3 regions of the Kitasatospora sp. NPDC059817 genome follow, and region 1 is predicted to be linked to each of the others. Evidence: predicted binding sites of a transcription regulator. Region 1 holds the regulator's gene; each other region holds the start of a gene.

Region 1 (6,577 bases):
CCGACGGCGCCGAGGTCACCACCGAGGCCAACCCGGAGTCCGTCGACCCGGCCTACCTGGCCGAACTGCGCGAGGGCGGCTACAACCGGATTTCCTTCGGCATGCAGAGCACCCGCCCGCACGTCCTGAAGCTGCTCGACCGCCACCACACCCCCGGCCGCCCCGAGGCCTGCGTCGCCGAGGCCCGCGCCGCCGGCTTCGACCACGTCAACCTGGACCTCATCTACGGCACCCCCGGCGAGTCCGACGACGACTGGCGCGCCTCCCTGGACGCCGCCATCGGCGCCGGGCCCGACCACGTCTCCGCGTACTCCCTGATCGTCGAGGACGGCACCAAGCTCGCCGCCCGGGTCAAGCGCGGCGAACTGCCGATGATCGACGACGACGTGCACGCCGACCGCTACCTCATCGCCGAACAGGCGCTCAGCGCCGCCGGCTACACCTGGTACGAGGTCTCCAACTGGGCCACCACCCCCGAGGGCCGCTGCCGCCACAACGAGCTGTACTGGACCGGCGCCGACTGGTGGGGCGCCGGCCCGGGCGCGCACAGCCACGTCGGCGGCGTCCGCTGGTGGAACGCCAAGCACCCCGCCGCCTACGCCCAGGCCCTCGCCGAGGGCCGCACCCCCGCCCTGGGCCGCGAGGTGCTCGCCGAGGAGGACCGCCGGGTCGAGCGCATCCTGCTGGAACTGCGCCTCGCCGAGGGCATCCCGCTCACCCTCCTCACCGACACCGGCCGCGCCGCCGCCGCCCGCCACCTCGCCGACGGCCTCCTCGCCGCCGAGCCGTACGCCGGGGGCCGCGCCGTCCTCACCCTCCAGGGCCGCCTGCTCGCCGACGCGGTCGTACGTGACCTGGTGGACTGACATTCGTTAGCGTGGGTGTCAGCCGTCGGAGGGAGCGTGCGATGACCGCCATCGATGATCGGATGACCGGGATCTTCGAGAACCTGGAGGTGCCGGAAGGCGTCAAGGCCGAGCTCATCAGGGGGGAAATCGTGATGATGGCGGGGCCTGACATGGTCCACAACCTCATCGTCCTGGCGATTCAGCACCAGCTTCCGTACGGCCGGTGGCGTCCGCTCACGACCCAGGACCTGAGGATCCCCGGCCAGGCGAGCGAACCCCAGCCCGACCTGGTCGTCTTCGAACGCGGGGCGGTCGAGGAGCACGGACGACTGCTGCCGTCGCCTGCCGTCACCCTGGTGGTCGAGGTGGTGTCGAAGACCAGCGTCGATCGTGATTACCGGACCAAGCGGGAGCTCTACGCCGAGGGCACCGTTCCTGCGTACCTGATCGTGGACCCGATCAAGGGGGTCTGCGTGCTGCTGACCGAGTTGGGCAAGCACCCCGGGTCCGGGCTCCCGAGGTACATGTCCGAGCGGACCAGTAAGTTCGGGGAGCCCGTCCCCATCGGCCTGCTCGATATCGATCTGGACACCACGGACTTTCAGCAGTACGTCTGACCGACCTCACTCCGGAATCGTCACGAAGTCGATCAACTCCTCGACTTTGCCCAGCAGTTCCGGCTCCAGGTCCTTGTAGCTGTCCACTGTGGAGAGGATCCGCTTCCAGGCGGCGGGGGTGTTCACCGGCCAGCCGAGGCGGCGGCAGACGCCCTCCTTCCACTCCTCGCCGCGGGGGACGGCGGGCCAGCCGGGGATGCCGACGGAGGCGGGCTTCACGGCCTGCCAGATGTCGATGTACGGGTGGCCGACGACCAGGACGGCGTCGCCGGTGACCTGGGCGGCGATGCGGTGCTCCTTGGTGCCGGGGAGCAGGTGGTCGACCAGGACGCCGAGGCGCCGGCCCGGGCCGGGGGCGAAGTCGGCGACGATCGCGGGCAGGTCGTCCACGCCCTCCAGGTATTCGACGACCACGCCCTCGATCCGCAGGTCGTCGCCCCAGACCCGCTCGACCAGTTCGGCGTCGTGCCGGCCCTCGACGTAGATCCGCGACTCGCGGGCGACCCGGGCCCGGGCGCCGGGGACGGCGACCGAGCCGGAGGCGGTGCGGCCCGGCGTGCGGGAGGGGGCGGGGCCGGCCGGGCGCACCAGGGTGACCGTCCGGCCCTCCAGCAGGAAGCCGCGCGGCACCAGCGGGAACACCCGGAGCTTGCCGAAGCGGTCCTCCAGGGTGACGGTGAAGCCCTCGGCGGTCTTCTCGCAGCGCACCACCGCGCCGCAGAAGCCGGTGGCGGCCTCCTCCACCACCAGGTCCCGTTCGGCGGTCACCTCCGGGGCGGGCTGCTGCTTCTTCCACGGCGGGGTCAGGTCGGGTCCGTACTGGCGGCTGTGCATGAAAGCGACTATACGGACGGACCGTCAGAGGCCCGGCGCGCCCCAGACCGGGAACCAGCGGCTGAGGTCCTTCTCCAGCCGCAGGTCGTTCCCGAGCGTCGCGTTGACCTGGAGCTCCAGCGGGCTGTTGCGCCGCTCCCCGCCGCCGGGCATCGGGGCGAAGGGGTAGAAGGTGCCGCGCTTGTAGAGGTAGACCAGGGCCAGCGACTGCCCGTCCGGGTTGCGGAAGCCGACCAGCGAGCAGAGCAGTTGCGGCCCGAAGCCGTTCGCCTCCAGCTCGCTGTTGACCGCGTGCAGGTCGTTGACCAGGTCCGGCAGTTCCTCGGGGGTGTGCCGGGCGAGCAGCCAGGAGTAGCCGTAGCCGTCCTTGGAGGCCTCGACCGGGACGCCGCCGCGCTCGGTGTCGGCGTCGAGCAGCGCCCGCACCTGTTGTTCGACCTGGCCGAAGGCCGCGCCCTCGACGGCGGCGAAGCAGACCGAGCCGAGCCCGGTGGGGGTGAACCCGGCCGCGGCCTCCAGGGTGAGGGCGGCGGACGGGACGCCGAACAGCTGGTCGAGGTCGGGCTTGACGGGCTTGGTGCGCCCGAACAGGGTGTCCAGGATTCCCACGGCGGTCCTTTCGGGGGAGGGAGTCGGGAGGAGCCAGGAGGGGGGCGGGAGGGCCGCAGGGGGCCGGGGCCTCAGCGGCCGAGCTGCTCGGAGATCTTCGCCAGCTCCGCGAGCCGCTTCTCCAGCGTCGGGTGGGTGGAGAACAGCTGCGAGGCGGTCTCCCGGGCGCTCAGCGCGGGGGCGAAGTAGAAGGCGTTGTAGGGCTGTGCCTGGCGCAGGTCCTTGCTGGGGATGGCGGCGATCTGGCCGGTGACCTTGGTGAGCGCGGAGGCGAGGGCGCTGGGCCGGCCGGTGAGCTGGGCGGCGGCGCGGTCGGCGGCGAGTTCCCGGTAGCGGGACAGGAGCCGGGTGAGCAGGAAGCTGATGGCGTAGACGACCATCGACACCAGCGGGATGATCAGGGCGACGATGGCCGCGTTCTGGTCGTTGTTGTTGCGGTTGCCGCCCATGAACCCGCCGTACATGGCGATCCGGGTCATGGCCCCGGCGAGGACGCCGAGGAAGCCGGCGATGGTCATCACCGCGACGTCCCGGTGGGCGACGTGGGACAGCTCGTGGGCGAGGACGCCCTCCAGTTCCTCGGGCTCCAGCCGGCGCAGCAGGCCGGTGGTGACGCACACCACGGCGTTCTGCGGGTTGCGGCCGGTGGCGAAGGCGTTCGGCATGTCGTTGTCGGCGACCGCCACCCGGGGTTTGGGCATGTCGGCCAGCGCGCAGAGCCGGTCGATGGTGCCGTGCAGTTGCGGGTACTGCTCAGGGGTCACCTGGTGGGCGCCCATCGCCCGTTCGGTGATCTTGTCGCTGAACCAGAACTGGGCCACGAACAGCCCGCCGGAGATCAGGACGATCAGTGGCCAGGCGCCGCGCAGCAGCACGATCAGCAGACCGGTGAAACCGACGTACAGCAGCCCGATCACGAACATCGTCACGACCATGCGGCCGGTCAGGCCGCGGTCGGGCGCGAAACGGGTGTGCTGGCCCGAGCTCGACATTGCTTGCTCCTCCATTCGCCGTCGTCTTCGATGCTGCCACCCGGACGGCCCTGCGGCACCACCCCCGCGCCGGGAACTGCGGGCAGGATCACTCCGGCCGGGCCGTTCCTGCCGTTGGGCCCGGGCCTTACACTGGCAGGTACGGTTTTGGCACTCGCAGGTTCAGAGTGCCAAAGCGGGTGCCGGAGCCGGGATCCTCCCGGAGCGGGCAGCAGCATGCGTGACACGAACGGACAACGTGCGAAGACGGAGGTGTGTGCCCCATGGCCGGTGAGGTTCGCCAGCTGGACGACCGCAAGCTCGCCGTGCTCCGCGCGATCGTCCAGGACTATGTGGGCACCGAGGAGCCGGTCGGCTCCAAGGCCCTGGTGGAGCGGCACAACCTCGGAGTCTCCCCGGCGACCGTGCGCAACGACATGGCGGCGCTGGAGGAGGAGGGCTACATCCACCAGCCGCACACCAGCGCCGGGCGCATCCCCACCGACAAGGGGTACCGCCTGTTCGTCGACAAGCTCGCCGAGGTCAAGCCGATGAGCGCCCCCGAGCGCCGGGCGATCCGGCACTTCCTGGACGGCGCCGTCGACCTGGACGACGTGGTCATGCGGACGGTGCGGCTGCTCGCCCAGCTCACCCGGCAGGTCGCGGTGGTGCAGTACCCCTCGCTGTCGCGGTCCACCGTCCGGCACATCGAGCTGGTGGCGCTGGCCCCGACCAAGGTGATGCTGGTCCTGATCACCAACACCGGCCGGGTCGAGCAGCGGATGGTCGACTGCCCGGGCCCGGTCGGCGAGACGGTCCTGGCGGACCTGCGGGCCCGGATCAACGCGCGGGCCGTCGGTCAGCGGCTGCCGGACGTGCCGGGGTTCCTGGAGGAGCTCCCGGCGGGTTTCGAGCCGCCGGACCGCCCGACCGTCAGCACGGTCCTGGCGACGCTGTTCGAAGCGCTCGCCGAGCAGAACGAGGAGCGGATCATGCTGGCCGGCACGGCCAACCTGACCCGCTTCGGGCACGACTTCCCCCTGACCATCCAGCCGGTGCTGGAAGCCCTGGAGGAGCAGGTCGTCCTGCTCCGTCTCCTGGGTGAGACGGCGGACGCCGCGATGACGGTCCGGATCGGGCGGGAGATCGCCTACGAGGGGCTGAATTCCACCTCGGTGGTGTCGGTCGGTTACGGTTCGGGCGACGAGAGCGTGGCCAAACTGGGTGTGATCGGTCCGACCCGGATGGACTATCCGGGCACAATGGGGGCGGTGCGTGCGGTGGCGCGGTACGTGGGCCAGATCCTGGCCGAGTCGTAGCACAGGCCGCCGTCGGAACCTCTGACGGCGGTGTCCAGTCGCAGCACTACTACAGGCGGAACAAGCGGAGCATTTGGTGGCCACGGACTACTACGCGGTACTCGGCGTCCGACGGGATGCGGGGCAGGACGAGATCAAGAAGGCCTTCCGACGCCTGGCACGCGAACTGCACCCGGACGTCAACCCGGACCCGAAGACGCAGGAGCGGTTCAAGGAGATCAACGCCGCTTACGAGGTGCTCTCCGACCCGCAGAAGCGCCAGGTCTACGACCTCGGCGGTGACCCGCTCTCGCCGGGCGGCGGGGGCGCGGGCGGCTTCGGCGCGGGGGCGGCCGGCTTCGGCTTCTCCGACATCATGGACGCCTTCTTCGGCGCCGCGGCCGGCCAGCGCGGCCCGCGCTCGCGCACCCGCCGCGGCCAGGACGCCATGATCCGGCTGGAGATCACCCTGGAGGAGGCCGCCTTCGGCACCACCAAGGAACTCCAGGTCGACACGGCCGTCACCTGCACCACGTGCAGCGGTGAGGGCGCGGCCCCCGGCACCTCCGCGCAGACCTGCGACATGTGTCGCGGCAGGGGCGAGGTCTCCCAGGTCACCCGGTCGTTCCTGGGCCAGGTCATGACCTCCCGGCCCTGCCCGCAGTGCCAGGGCTTCGGCACCGTCGTGCCGACCCCGTGCCCGGAGTGCGCCGGCGACGGCAGGGTCCGCGCCCGGCGCACCCTGACGGTCAAGATCCCGGCCGGTGTCGACAACGGCACCCGGATCCAGCTGGCCGGCGAGGGCGAGGTCGGCCCCGGCGGCGGCCCGGCCGGCGACCTGTACGTCGAGATCGCCGAGACCACCCACACCGTCTTCCAGCGGCGCGGGGACGATCTGCACTGCACCGTCACCATCCCGATGACGGCCGCGTCCCTCGGCACCCAGGTGCCGTTGCAGACCCTGGACGGGCTGGAGGAGCTCGACATCCGGCCCGGCACCCAGTCCGGCCAGTCGATCCCGCTGCACGGCCGCGGCATCACGCACCTGCGCGGCGGCGGCCGAGGCGACCTGATAGTGCATGTCGAGGTGCAGACGCCCACCAAGCTCGACCCCGAGCAGGAGGAGCTGCTGCGCCGGCTCGCGGTGCTGCGCGGCGAGGAGCGGCCGTCCGGCCAGTTCGCGCCGGGCCAGCAGGGCCTGTTCTCGCGCCTCAAGGACGCGTTCAACGGCCGCTAGGCCCTAGGACCCAGCCCGGGCCGCCAGGCCCTGGCCGTCCGCGCGGGGGTGCCGGGTTCTGCCCGGCGCCCCTTTCGCGTTCCCGATCCGCCCCACCCCCCGGAGGTTCCCCGCATGACCGCCCCCGTCTTCGTCGTCGAGACCGAGCGGATCGCCGCCGCCG
Region 2 (6,577 bases), on a different contig from region 1:
GCGCGGAGACGGCCTGGACCAGCGAGATGACCCGCACCGCCGTCCAGCGCCCCGTCACGACGGCCACCGCGAGCAGCAGCGCGATCACCGGCGGCGCGATGGTCAGGGCGTACGTGAGGTACGAGTCGTCCCAGGTCAGCCGATGGGCGGCCCGCTCCGCATCGCTCACCCACGGCACCAGGGCCGCACCGGCCAGCGCCCCGGCGACCATCGGCGCGGCCAGCGCGAGCACCCGCCCGGCCAGCGAGGAGCCGGTCAGCCCGAGCCGCACCCGCAGCCCGTACGCGGCCAGGTCGAACGCCTCGCGGGCGACGGCCGAGCGGCCGGCCTCCGCCGTGGTGTCGGCGAACACCGCGGCCAGCTCCTCGCCGCGCTCCCGGCGGTAGCGCGGCGGGTAGAACTGCAGCGCCGCCCGCAGCGCGGTCGAAGGCGCCCCCATCGTCGGCGTGGTCATGGGTGTGGTCATGCGAAGAACCCCCTCATCATCGACTTCCCCTCCGGCTCCGGCTTTCCCTGCAGCGCCGACAGGACGTTCGCGAGACGGCGCTCCGCCTCGGTGGCGACGGCCCGCAGCCGCTCCGCCTCGGAGGCCAGCGCCTCCCGGCCGACGCTGGTCAGCGCGTAGCTGCGCCGTGCCCGCCCGTCCACGACCTCCTCCGCGGCGACCTCGATCAGCCCCTGCTGGAGCAGCCGGTCGAGGGCGCCGTACAGGGTGCCGGTGCGCATCTTGACCCGGCCCTCGGAGATCGCGGCGATCTCCTGGATGAGGGCGTAGCCGTGTCTCGGGGCGTCCGCCAGGGCGGTGAGCAGCAGCAGCGTCGGCTCCTGCATCGAGCGTTCAGTCATACGACTACATATATCGTCAACCTACCTATAGGTCCAGTACTCCCGCCGCCCGGTCCACCACGCGGACCACGAGCGGGCTGGGAGCGGACCAGGAGCAGGCCAGGAATGGGCTAGGAGAGCTCCCCCACCGGCGCGACCACCGCACCCTGCTTGCCGCACACCCAGTGCGGCTCCGGCCCCAGCTCCGGCTCCACGCCGAGCGCGTGCGGGTCCCCGTCGGCGGCGCAGGCGGTGCACAGCGGCCAGCGCCCGTACGCCTCCAGCAGCGCGTCCTGGACGTCCTGGGCGACCAGCCCGAGCACGTACTCGGTGCCGTCCGGCCACTGTTCCAGCCACCAGCGGCGGTGCGTCACGGCCTGCTCCACCAGGGAGACGACGGCGGCGTCCGCCACGTCCCGCGCGGTGAGGTCGGCCAGGATCAGCGCCCGCGCGTTGTGCAGCGCGGTCTCGATGTCGTCGGAAGCCATCTGTCCATTCTCCGGTAGAACGCCGTGTGGGCGGCCCCCCGAAGGGGACCGCCCACACGATCAGGAACCAACTGATCCGATCGGTGTGATCAGGATCAGAAGTCCATGTCACCGCCCGGCATGCCGCCGCCGGCGGCCGCAGCGGCCTTCTCCGGCTTGTCGGCGATGACGGCCTCGGTGGTGAGGAACAGCGCCGCGATGGAGGCGGCGTTCTGCAGCGCGGAGCGGGTCACCTTGGCCGGGTCGATGATGCCCTCGGCGATCAGGTCGACGTAGGTGTTGGTGGCCGCGTTCAGGCCGTGACCGGCGGGGAGGTTGCGCACCTTCTCCACCACGACGCCACCCTCCAGGCCGGCGTTGGTCGCGATCTGCTTGATCGGGGCCTCCAGCGCGACCTTGACGATGTTGGCACCGGTGGCCTCGTCGCCCTCCAGCTCCAGCTTGTCGAAGGCGACCGAGGCCTGCAGCAGCGCGACGCCACCACCGGCGACGATGCCCTCCTCGACGGCGGCCTTCGCGTTGCGGACGGCGTCCTCGATGCGGTGCTTGCGCTCCTTGAGCTCCACCTCGGTGGCCGCGCCGGCCTTGATGACGGCCACGCCGCCGGCCAGCTTGGCGAGGCGCTCCTGGAGCTTCTCGCGGTCGTAGTCCGAGTCGCTGTTCTCGATCTCGGCGCGGATCTGGTTCACGCGGCCGGCGACCTGCTCGCTGTCACCGCCACCGTCGACGATGGTGGTCTCGTCCTTGGTGATGACCACCTTGCGGGCGGTGCCCAGCAGGTCGATGCCGGCGTTCTCCAGCTTGAGGCCGACCTCCTCGGAGATCACGGTGCCACCGGTGAGGATGGCGATGTCGCCGAGCATGGCCTTGCGGCGGTCGCCGAAGCCCGGGGCCTTGACGGCGACGGACTTGAAGGTGCCGCGGATCTTGTTCACGACCAGGGTCGACAGGGCCTCGCCCTCGACGTCCTCGGCGATGATGACGAGCGGCTTGCCGCTCTGCATGACCTTCTCCAGCAGCGGCAGCAGGTCCTTGACCGAGCCGATCTTGGAGTTGGCGATGAGGATGTACGGGTCCTCGAACGTCGCCTCCATGCGCTCCAGGTCGGTCGCGAAGTAGGCGGAGATGTAGCCCTTGTCGAAGCGCATGCCCTCGGTGAGCTCAAGCTCCAGACCGAAGGTGTTGCTCTCCTCGACGGTGATGACGCCTTCCTTGCCGACCTTGTCCATGGCCTCGGCGATGAGCTCGCCGATCTGGGTGTCGGCGGCCGAGATGGAGGCGGTGGAGGCGATCTGCTCCTTGGTCTCCACGTCCTTGGCCTGGGCCAGCAGCTGGTCGGAGACGGCGGCGACGGCCTTCTCGATGCCGCGCTTCAGGGCCATCGGGTTGGCGCCGGCGGCGACGTTGCGCAGACCCTCGCGAACCAGGGCCTGGGCGAGCACGGTGGCGGTGGTGGTGCCGTCACCCGCGACGTCGTCGGTCTTCTTGGCGACCTCCTTGACGAGCTCCGCGCCGATCTTCTCGTAGGGGTCCTCGAGCTCGATCTCCTTGGCGATGGAGACACCGTCGTTGGTGATCGTGGGGGCGCCCCACTTCTTCTCCAGCACGACGTTGCGACCCTTGGGGCCGAGCGTGACCTTCACTGCGTCGGCGAGCTGGTTCATGCCACGCTCAAGGCCGCGGCGAGCTTCCTCATCAAAGGCGATGATCTTGGCCATCAGAAGTGGTCCTCCGGGACACGGTCGACTGCTCGGACCAAGGGGTGCCCGCGACGGACGGCCCTGGTGTGCGGGGGTCCTTTCCCCTACCGCTCCCGGGGGCCTCACCGACCCGGTCCGCTGTCACTCTCACGCTGTGAGTGCTAACGCCAATGATTAGCACTCCGGGTGGTCGAGTGCAAGCCCAATCGCGATCCCGCGAGCCGTCCGGGGCGCTCCCGCCGACCCGCGCAACTCCCCGCCGGGGAACGCCGACGGGCCCGCACGACGCGTGTCGTACGGGCCCGTCGAGAAGCGAGTGGTCACCAGCCGTGGGCCGCGCCGAGCTCCTGGGGTCGGAAGGGGGTCACACCGCGGCGCGGACCATGTCCGCCTGCGGGCCCTTCTGTCCCTGGGAGATCTCGAACTCGACCCGCTGGCCCTCCTCGAGGGTGCGGTAGCCGTCCATCTGGATCGCGCTGTAGTGGACGAAGACGTCCGCACCACCGTCGACCGCGATGAAGCCGTAGCCCTTCTCCGCGTTGAACCACTTGACGGTGCCCTGAGCCATTCCGAACTCCCCTAGTGCTGTGCTGGCCCTTCACGCGCCCGCAGGTCGCGGGCCCGGGTCTGGTTTGAAGGCCGGCCCGGGGAACCCCCCCTGGGCGCAGCCGTGCACGCCGCAGTCCTCCGCCGGGGGTGCCTGACGGCGCCCTGTGAGCGGGTGATTACGTCGACCGCGGCTGAATGTATCCGGATCGACGCCCTCTGCAACAGGGTCAGCTGCGGGGAATTCCGGCACCGCGCCAAGGGGCAGGACGGGCGAAAGCGGGAGGAATTCGGCATTTCACGCCGGACATAGCGGACGGATTACTACAAATCCCCGCGGGAATTCTGACATCTGCCTGACATGTTTCACGGCCCAGGCACCCGACCGGTCTCAGCGGCCGGACGACCGTCCGGCGATTCGCGGGTGAGGATGAGGGGAAGCCCTGTTCCCAACCGAGCCACACTCTACTCCGACTTGACCCCGCCATATTCCCGCCGAAATGCGGCCGGCCGTCCGTGCGTACGGAGAACGGAATTCCGTACGCGCGAACGGCCGGTCGGACGAACGGCTCGGGCGGAGTGCCCGGATCGGGGCGCGGCTCAGCAGCCGCCGGCCACCGCCGGGATGATCGAGACGCTGGCGCCGGCCGCGATCCCGGTCGCCAGGCCCTCGGCGAAGCGCACGTCGTCGTCGTTCACGTAGACGTTGACGAAACGGCGCAGCTTGCCGGCGTCGTCCAGGATGCGGGCGGCGATCCCCGCGTGGTTCTTCTCCAGGTCGGCGATGACCTCGCCCAGGGTGGCGCCCTCGGCGGCCACCTCGGCGGCGCCGCCGGTGTAGGTGCGCAGGATGGTGGGGATACGGACGTTGGCGCTCATGGTTCTCCTAGCGGGTGCGACCCAGCGGGGTGGGGGGTGTTTCAGGCGGACGCGAGGCCGGCGTCGTGGAAGGACGCCAGGGTCGGGCGGATGACGGCGGTCATCCCGGCCCCGGCGACGGCGTCCAGGGTCTTCAGGCCGTCGCCGGTGTTGATCGCGACGGTCTCCTTGGCCGGGTCCAGCTGGCCGGTCTCCACCAGCTTCTTCAGCACGCCGACGGTCACCCCGCCCGCGGTCTCGGCGAAGACGCCCTCGGTCCGGGCCAGCAGCCGGATCGCGTCCACCACCTCGGCGTCGGTGACGTCCTCGACCGCGCCGCCGGTGCGCCGGGCGATGTCCAGCACGTACGGGCCGTCCGCCGGGTTGCCGATCGCCAGCGACTTGGCGATGGTGTCCGGCTTGACCGGGCGGATCACGTCCTGGCCGGCCTTGAACGCCGCCGACACCGGCGAGCAGCCCGCCGCCTGGGCGCCGAAGACCCGGTACGGCCGGTCCTCGACCAGGCCGAGCCTGATCAGCTCCTGCAGCCCCTTGTCGATCTTGGTCAGCTGGGAGCCGGAGGCGATCGGGATGACGATCTGCTCCGGCAGCCGCCAGCCGAGCTGCTCGCAGATCTCGTACGCCAGCGTCTTGGAGCCCTCGCCGTAGTAGGGGCGCAGGTTGACGTTGACGAAGCCCCAGCTCTCACCGGCCGGGTCGCCGATCAGCTCCGAGCAGAAGCGGTTCACGTCGTCGTAGTTGCCCTCGATGCCGACCAGCTCGCCGCCGTACACCCCGGCCATGACGACCTTGCCCTGCTCCAGGTCGTGCGGGATGAACACGCAGGACTTGAAACCGGCCCGGGCGGCCGCCGCGCCCACCGCGCCGGCCAGGTTGCCGGTGGAGGAGCAGGAGAGCGTCGTGAAGCCGAAGGCCCGCGCGGCCTCGATGGCGCAGGCCACCACGCGGTCCTTGAACGAGTGGGTCGGGTTGCCCGAGTCGTCCTTGATGTGCAGCTGCGCGGTGAAGCCCAGCTCGCGGCCCAGGTTGTCCGCCTTGACCAGCGGGGTCCAACCGGGGTTCAGGTTGGGCTTGGTGGCGACGTCGGCCGGGACGGGCAGCAGCGGCGCGTAGCGCCAGATCGAACTCGGGCCGGCCTCGATCCGGCGGCGCAGCTCCTCGGCGCCCTCGCTGCCGAAGTCGTACGCGATCTCCAGCGGGCCGAAGCACTCCAGGCAGGCGAAGCTCGGACCGAGCGGGAAGCGGGTGCCGCACTCCCGACAGGACAGCGCGGTGGCGGGGCCGAGGTCCACGGATGCGGGTGCGACAGTGTCGATAGCCATGATGGCGGAGGCCTCTCTCCTCATCTTCCCCGTGGCACGGTCGCGCCACAGGCCGGAATTGGCACCTGTCCCGCCGGGGCCTGTCGACAGACAGCCGCGCGAGAAGGTTGCCGGGACGTCAACGGGCCGTTCCCTCAGTCCCTCTGGATGAGCTTGTGAAATTGTGGTGGTGCTCAACGGCGACCCCGACGTGCAAAGGTCCGGCCGCTGTACGAAGACTGTATCCGAAGGCGTCAACCCCGAACGGGATCGTCCGCCACGCGAGATGGCGCGTCCCACCGACCCCGCCGAGGAGAGTCCCGTGCCCGCCGAACCGACCCCCGCGCTGCTCCCGCAGGCGGCGTCCTGGCTGCGCCGCCGCTCGTGGAGCGCGGTCGACCGGCCGGTGCACGCCCTGCTGGAGGCCAAGCGCCGGACCGGCCACACGGTCAGCGTGGTGCTGCCCGCACTGGACGAGGAGGCCACCGTCGGCGACATCGTCCGCACCATCCGCCGCGAGCTGATGGAGCGCCTCCCGCTGGTCGACGAACTCGTCGTGATCGACTCCGGCTCGGCCGACGCCACCGCCGCCGTCGCCGCCCGGGCCGGCGCCCGGGTGGAGTACCGCGACGCGATCCTGCCCCGGCTGCCCGCCGTCCCCGGCAAGGGCGAGGTGCTCTGGCGCTCGCTGCTGGTCACCCGCGGCGACATCGTCTGCTTCGTCGACGCCGACCTGCGCGAGTTCGACCCGGCCTTCGTCTCCGGCATCCTCGGCCCGCTGCTCACCGAACCGGACATCCAGCTGGTCAAGGCCATGTACGACCGGCCGCTGGAGACG
Region 3 (6,577 bases), on a different contig from region 1:
GGTCGCCCGCCGGTACCCGCGCAGCGGCCTTCCGCTGCTGGACCTCATCCAGGAGGGCAACGCCGGCCTGGTGCGCGCCGTCGAGAAGTTCGACTACGCCAAGGGTTTCAAGTTCTCCACCTATGCCACCTGGTGGATCCGGCAGGCGATCACCCGGTCGATCGCCGACCAGTCCCGCACCATCCGGCTGCCCGTGCACCTGGTCGAGGAGCTGGGGCGGATCCGGCGGGTGCAGCGGGAGAAGTCCAAGGAGCTGGGCCGGGAGGCCGAGCCGGCCGAGATCGCAGCCGAGCTGGACACCACCGAGGCCCGGATCAAGGACGTGCTGGACTGGGCCCGCGACCCGGTCAGCCTCAACATGGCGGTCGACGACGAGGGCGAGACCCAGTTCGGCGACCTGGTCGAGGACACCGGGGCGACGTCCCCCGAGGACGCCGTGATGGTCATGCTCCGCCGCGAGGAGCTGGACGGCCTGATCGGGCGGCTGGACGACCGCACGGCCTCGATCATCCGCTCCCGCTACGGGATGGAGGACGGCCGCGAGCGCACCCTCACCGAGGTGGGCAAGCAGCACGGCCTCACCCGCGAGCGGATCCGCCAGATCGAGAAGCACGCGCTGGCCGAGCTGAAGAAGATCGCCGACCACGCGGGCTTCGAGGCCGCCTGAGAACCCGAGCAACTGCCTGCGGCTCCATCCCCGCCCCGGGCCCTGGTGCGGAGCACTCCGCACCAGGGCCCGGGGTGTTTCGCGGGGCTCTTAGGCTGGAGGGACAGGACGATCCGGACGGCAGTCGACGGGAAGCGGAAGTGAGCAGGGTGAGCGAGCAGGGGCAGGCGCGGGAGCAGGAGCAGGGACAGGGGGAGCAGCAGGGACGGGAGGAGCGGCCGGCGGCGCCGAAGGCCCGGCTGGTCTTCCGGGACCCGCTGGACCAGCAGTCCCGGGACGACACCGACACCGGCTGGGGTGAGCGCCCCGGGGCGGGGGAGAGTGGTGGGCGGGGGCTGGACTGGTACCTGAGCCAGCGCCCGCCGCACCACGGGGACTGAGGTGCGGCGCTCAGCGCTGCGGGGCGACCAGCGCGTCGCGGATCTCGGTGAGCAGTTGGACCTCCTTGGCCTCGGCCTCCGCCAGCGTCTCGGCGGTGCTCTTCCGCCTGGCGGCCAGCCTGTTCATGGGCACGATCAGGACGAAGTAGACGACGGCCGCCGTGATCAGGAACTGCAGCAGGGCGCTGAGCACCGATCCCCACAGGATGAGGATCCCGGACGTGACCTCGCCGGTGGCGTTCAGCTCGCAGGGCCCCTTGAGGCAGGAACTGTAGGACGCCAGGTCCTTCGTTCCGAAGACGCCGACGATCGGATTGATGACGCCCTTGACGAAGGCGTTGACGATGTTGGTGAAGGCCGCGCCGATGACGACGGCGACGGCGAATTCGACGACGTTTCCACGCAGCAGGAATTGCTTGAAGCCTTTCATGCCGCCGTGAACGACGAAGTCGTTGCCCGGTTACGGGTGATCTTCCGTCGGACCGGATTGACAACCCGTCCGGCCCACCGGGCCGCCCGGCGGCGACGGCAGCCCGGCCCGTGCGGGCCCGACCGCGAGCGCCGCGGCCACCGCGAGCAGCACCAGCGCGGGCACCCCGGCCCGGCGTCGTACGGCGTGCCGCCAGCGGTGCCACCCGCCGGCCCCGCGCCGGATCGGCGGGAAGCGCGGCACCTCCCGCCGGGGCGGTACGGCGGGTGCGGGCAGCGGTACGGAGAGGCTCATGGTCGTCATGGTCACCACCGAGGTCGTGGGGGGCCGCCCCTGTGCGGGCCGGTCGTTCTCCGGCGACCCCTACGATGTGCGCCGCGCGCCGCCCCGGAAAGCCGTTATCCGCAGCCTGTGGACAACTCGGGCCCTGTGGATGAATTCGTACACCCGCACGAGTGCATCCGGCCCGCCGGGGCTGACGAACCGGGGCGGCGAGTGGTGACAGCGAGCAGGGACGACGAAGGCCCGCCGCCCCGCGGAGAACGCGGGGTGGCGGGCCTTGTCGATGCGCTGTGTGCGTCCGGCGCCGAGGTCAGCTCGCGGCCGGGGCCGGGCTGGAGGAGCTGGAAGAGCTCGAAGAACCGGAGGACGAGGACGTCGACGACGTCGAGGACGACGCCGGGGTCGAGCCGGACGACGCCGCCGAGGAGCTACCGGAGGAGCCTGCGCCCACCGTGCTGCTGGAGGACGAGCGGCTGTCGGTGCGGTAGAAGCCCGAGCCCTTGAACACGACGCCCACGGCCGAGAAGACCTTGCGGAGCCGTCCCTGGCAGTCGGGGCACGTGGTCAGCGCCTCGTCGGTGAACTTCTGCACCGCCTCCAGGCCGTTGCCGCACTCGGTGCACTGGTACTGGTACGTGGGCACTTGTCTTCCTCCTGGCACTCTCGCCTGATGAGTGCTAACGATGGTCAATGATGCGGCATTCCGCTGAATCAGTCCAGCGACTCCGATGTGAGATGAGCCGTGGCCGAGCCGCGCACACTTCTCCACCGCGGCTCCGCGCGGCTTCCACCGCGCGCCGCCCACGGCTTCGCGCGGTGCGCCACCGCGTGCCCGCTCAGCCCTTGGCCGCGCCCACCAGCTGCGCCGCGGTGCCGCGCTCCGGTGCGGCCGCGACGACCTGACCAGGCCCGCCCGGCGCGGTCAGCAGGTGCCGCAGCGACACCAGCGCGATCAGGCCCAGGCCGGCGCCGGCCACCGGCACCAGGAACCCGCTGGACGGCCCGTGGCCGTCGATCAGCTGCCCGGCGATCATCTGGCCGACCGCCAGGCCGAGGCCGATGGCGCCGGTCAGCCAGGTGAACGCCTCGGTCTTGGCGCCGTCCGCGACGAGCGTCTCGACCAGGGTGTAGCCGCTGATCAGGGTCGGCGCGATGGCCAGGCCGCAGACCAGTCCGGCGGCGGCGAGCGCGACCAGGTTGGGCATCGCCCACAGCGTCGAGCAGCCCAGCACCAGCAGGGCGTAGCTCATGACCATCCGCTGCTGCACGGACCGCCGCCAGGCGATCACGCCGTACAGCACGCCGGCCACCATCGAGCCGCCGGCGAAGATCCCGTACACGGTGCCGGCGGCGCCGTGCTGCCCGACCGAGTCGGCGAAGGCGTTCACCGAGACCTGCATGCCGCCGAACACGGCGCCCACCCCGAGGAAGGCCCCGGCCAGCAGCCGGACGCCGGGGGAGGCGAGCGCGGAGGCGCGTCGCACGCCGGGCTGGGGCAGTGCCCGGGCGGGCGCGGTGCGCCGCTGGGCGGCGAAGGCCAGGCCGCCGACGAGGGTCAGCGTGGCCTCGGCGATCAGCCCGGCCGAGGGGCTGACCGTGGTGGCGACGGCGGTGGCCAGGATCGGGCCGATCACGAAGGTGAACTCGTCCGTCACGGACTCGAAGGCGAACGCGGTGCCCACCTTGGCCGCGGACGAGGCGGACGCGCCGTCCGCGGTGAACTCGGCGATCCAGCGGGCCCGGACCATGGCGCCGATCTGCGGAACGCTCGCGCCGGCCGGGACGGCGGCCAGGAACAGGCTCCAGGCCGGTGCGTGGCCGAGCGCCAGCGCGATCAGCGCGCCGACCGAGGCGGCGTGCACCACGACGGTCGGGACGAGGACGGCGGTCTGGCCGTACCGGTCGGCGAGCCGGCCGGTCTGCGGGCCGATCAGGGCCTGGGCGACGGCGGCGACGGCCGCGACGGTGCTCGCGGTGCCGTACGAGCCGTGGGTGTCCTTGACGAGCAGCAGGATGCCCATGCTGAGCATCGCGTATGGCAGCCGCGCGAGGAATGCCGGTGCCAGGAACGTCCAGGCGCCGGGCGTGCGCAGCAGTGCGCCGTACCCGACCCGCACGGGGGCGGGGGTGTCGACGGCATCGGCGGTGCCGTCGGCGGGGGTGGGGTTGGCGGTGTCACGCGGGGTCGCGGTGTCCGCGGGGTCGTCGACCGTTCGGCGGGCCGTCACGGTCGGTCCTTCCTGCTGCCTGGTAGCGCGGCAGGGCATGGGGTGGCCCCGACGGCGCCGAGAGTCGTCCTCTCGCGCGTCGACCGGGGTAGATACCGGGCCGGACCGGCGTGGTGGCCGAGGTCCGGACCGCGGCCGCCGAACGGTCGCGCCAACTCTGCTTCAGGCAGATGCTGGGTGTGATCTGACCATCATACATATACGCGCGTAGATGTCGCGCGAATCCCCAGACTGCAAGGCACGTCCAAAATTGTCCTGCCCATCGAAGGTGAACAGCGGGTGAGGCCTTCCGGTCTTCCGGTCACCACCCGCCGCCCACCCGCCGGGCTCACCGCCCGTGCAGCCACCCCGCGAGCTTTCCGCCCTTGTCCACGGCCCGCAGCCGCCGCTCGGCCGCCTCGCCGACCTCGTCGGTGGTGACCACCAGCAGCTCGTCCCCGCCGCGCAGCACCGTCGCCTTGTCCGGCACGAAGGAGCTGCCCTCCCGCACCACCAGGGTGACGGCGGCCCCCTTGGGCAGCCGCAGCTCGCTGACCTCCACGCCGGACATCCGGGAGCCGGGGGAGAGCGCGACCGACAGCAGGTGCCCGTGCAGCTTCTCCAGCGGGGCGGACTCGATGTCCAGGTCCTGGCCCATCGAGCCCTCGCCGATCCGCAGCTGCTTGGCCACCCAGGGCAGGGTCGGGCCCTGGAGCAGGGTGAAGACGACGACCAGGATGAAGACGATGTTGAAGACGTCCTGGGCCTTCGGCGCGCCCGACACCAGCGGGATGGTCGCCAGCACGATGGGCACCGCCCCGCGCAGTCCGGCCCAGCTGAGCAGCGCCTGCTCCCGGCCCGGCACCTTGAACGGGGTCAGCGTCAGCACCACGGACAGCGGCCGGGCCAGGAAGACCAGCACGCCGCCGATCACCAGCGCGGGGACCACCGCGGAGCCCATGGTCTCGGGCGTGCAGAGCAGGCCGAGCAGCACGAACATGCCGATCTGCCCGATCCAGGCCAGGCCGTCGGCGAAGCCCCGGACGGCCGGGCCGTGCGGCAGCTTGGCGTTGCCGAGGATCACCGCGCAGATGTAGACGGCGAGGAAGCCGGAGCCGTGCAGCAGCGCGCCGCCCGCGTAGGCGAGCACGGTCAGCGCCATCACGGCGATCGGGTACAGGCCGGAGGAGGGCAGCGCGACGTGCTTGATCCCGTACGCGCCGAGCTTGCCGGTCGCGAAGCCGACCGCCGCGCCGATCGCCAGCTCGGCGATGATCGTGCCGACCAGGACGTACCAGGAGTCCAGCTCGCCGGTGGTGGCGAAGGCGACGACCAGGATGACCACGGGCGCGTCGTTGAAGCCGGACTCGGCCTCCAGCAGGCCGGTGAGCCGGTGCGGCAGCGGGACCATGCGCAGGACGGAGAAGACGGCGGCGGCGTCGGTGGAGGAGACGATCGCGCCGAGCAGCATCGAGGTCCGCCAGTCCAGGCCGACCAGCCAGTGCGCGCCGGCCGCGGTGACGAACACGCTGACCCCGACGCCGACGGTGGCGAGCACGGTGGCGGCCGGCATCACGGGTCTGACCTCGCGCCAGCTGGTCTTGAGGCCGCCCTCGGCGAGGATCACCACGAGCGCCGCGTAGCCGAGCACCTGGGTCAGCTCGGCGTTGTTGAAGGAGACGCCGATGCCGTTCTGGCCCAGGGCGACGCCGATCCCGAGGTAGATCAGCAGGCTCGGTAGCCCTGAGCGGGTGGATATCCGCACGGCGACCACCGCGACCAGCAGGATCACGGAGAACTCGAGGAGGAGCTGGTTCAGGTGGTCGATGTTCACGCAGTGGCACCTCGTGCAGGCAGGGGCGGGCGGGGTGTCTGGTGGTGCTGGAGGGTGCGACCCGTTAAGAAGGCGTCAATGCTCCTGTTGCGGATCGTTACTCAGTCTAACATTTTGCCATATCTTTAGTTTCTTTTCCTCCCCGGGCCCCCGACCGCCGCCTCCAGGCCTCCTCGTTGACCTCCTCCGATCCCACGGTGAGCGTCCCCCGTGCACGCCGCTCGGCCGACTCGGCCTAATGTGGTGCCCTGTCACGGCCCCCGGCCCTGGACACGCCCGCCCGCCCCGAAGTCAGGACCGCAAGGACCCAGATGCCCCGCTCGAAGAAGTTCCGGCGCGCCCGTCTGATCGTGATCGTGCTGGTCGTGCTGCTGGTGGCCGGCGTCGGCTACGGCGGCTACCGCGGGGTCACCGCGGTCCGCGCGTCCTTCCCGGAGGTCGACGGCACCGTCAAGGTGGCGGGCATGAGCGCGCCGGTCGACGTCAAGCGGGACGCCAACGGCATCCCGCAGCTCTACGCCGACACCAACGAGGACCTCTTCCGCGCCCAGGGCTACGTCCAGGCGCAGGACCGCTTCTGGGAGATGGACGTCCGGCGGCACATCACCGCCGGTCGGCTGTCCGAGATGTTCGGCGACGGCCAGGTCGACACCGACGCCTTCATCCGCACCATGGGCTGGCGGCAGGTGGCGCAGAAGGAGTTCGACACCAAGCTGTCGGCCGACACCAAGAAGAACCTCCAGGCCTACGCGGACGGCGTGAACGCCTGGCTCGGCG

What was found. Region 1 encodes HrcA, which represses chaperone genes, less so after heat shock. Its sites were predicted from a motif close to TTNGCACTCNGNNNNNCNGAGTGCNAA; they were not measured.
Region 2: a site for HrcA is predicted at 3,188-3,214, ahead of groL (chaperonin GroEL). Genes of this name have one in related genera too.
Region 3: a site for HrcA is predicted at 2,414-2,440, ahead of ACFV61_RS13740 (FmdB family zinc ribbon protein). Genes of this name have one in related genera too.

Annotation. Positions count from the first base shown of each region.
Region 1 covers NZ_JBHWIR010000016.1:52,977-59,553, reverse strand. Annotated here, with positions in the region: gene hemW (radical SAM family heme chaperone HemW) at 1-866, shown strand, start outside; gene ACFV61_RS06130 (Uma2 family endonuclease) at 908-1,465, shown strand; gene ACFV61_RS06125 (DUF3097 domain-containing protein) at 1,472-2,299, opposite strand; gene ACFV61_RS06120 (hypothetical protein) at 2,324-2,908, opposite strand; gene htpX (zinc metalloprotease HtpX) at 2,980-3,900, opposite strand; gene hrcA (heat-inducible transcriptional repressor HrcA) at 4,164-5,198, shown strand; gene dnaJ (molecular chaperone DnaJ) at 5,275-6,414, shown strand; gene ACFV61_RS06100 (16S rRNA (uracil(1498)-N(3))-methyltransferase) at 6,529-6,577, shown strand, end outside.
Region 2 covers NZ_JBHWIR010000006.1:70,474-77,050, forward strand. Annotated here, with positions in the region: gene ACFV61_RS02480 (hypothetical protein) at 1-466, opposite strand, end outside; gene ACFV61_RS02485 (PadR family transcriptional regulator) at 463-846, opposite strand; gene ACFV61_RS02490 (hypothetical protein) at 957-1,313, opposite strand; gene groL (chaperonin GroEL) at 1,409-3,031, opposite strand; gene ACFV61_RS02500 (cold-shock protein) at 3,378-3,581, opposite strand; gene ACFV61_RS02505 (MoaD/ThiS family protein) at 4,160-4,438, opposite strand; gene thrC (threonine synthase) at 4,480-5,760, opposite strand; SAM riboswitch class I at 5,778-5,914, opposite strand; gene ACFV61_RS02515 (glucosyl-3-phosphoglycerate synthase) at 6,062-6,577, shown strand, end outside.
Region 3 covers NZ_JBHWIR010000051.1:29,659-36,235, forward strand. Annotated here, with positions in the region: gene ACFV61_RS13720 (sigma-70 family RNA polymerase sigma factor) at 1-667, shown strand, start outside; gene ACFV61_RS13725 (hypothetical protein) at 808-1,047, shown strand; gene mscL (large conductance mechanosensitive channel protein MscL) at 1,058-1,477, opposite strand; gene ACFV61_RS13735 (hypothetical protein) at 1,508-1,771, opposite strand; gene ACFV61_RS13740 (FmdB family zinc ribbon protein) at 2,070-2,402, opposite strand; gene ACFV61_RS13745 (MFS transporter) at 2,596-3,987, opposite strand; gene ACFV61_RS13750 (potassium/proton antiporter) at 4,316-5,800, opposite strand; gene ACFV61_RS13755 (penicillin acylase family protein) at 6,112-6,577, shown strand, end outside.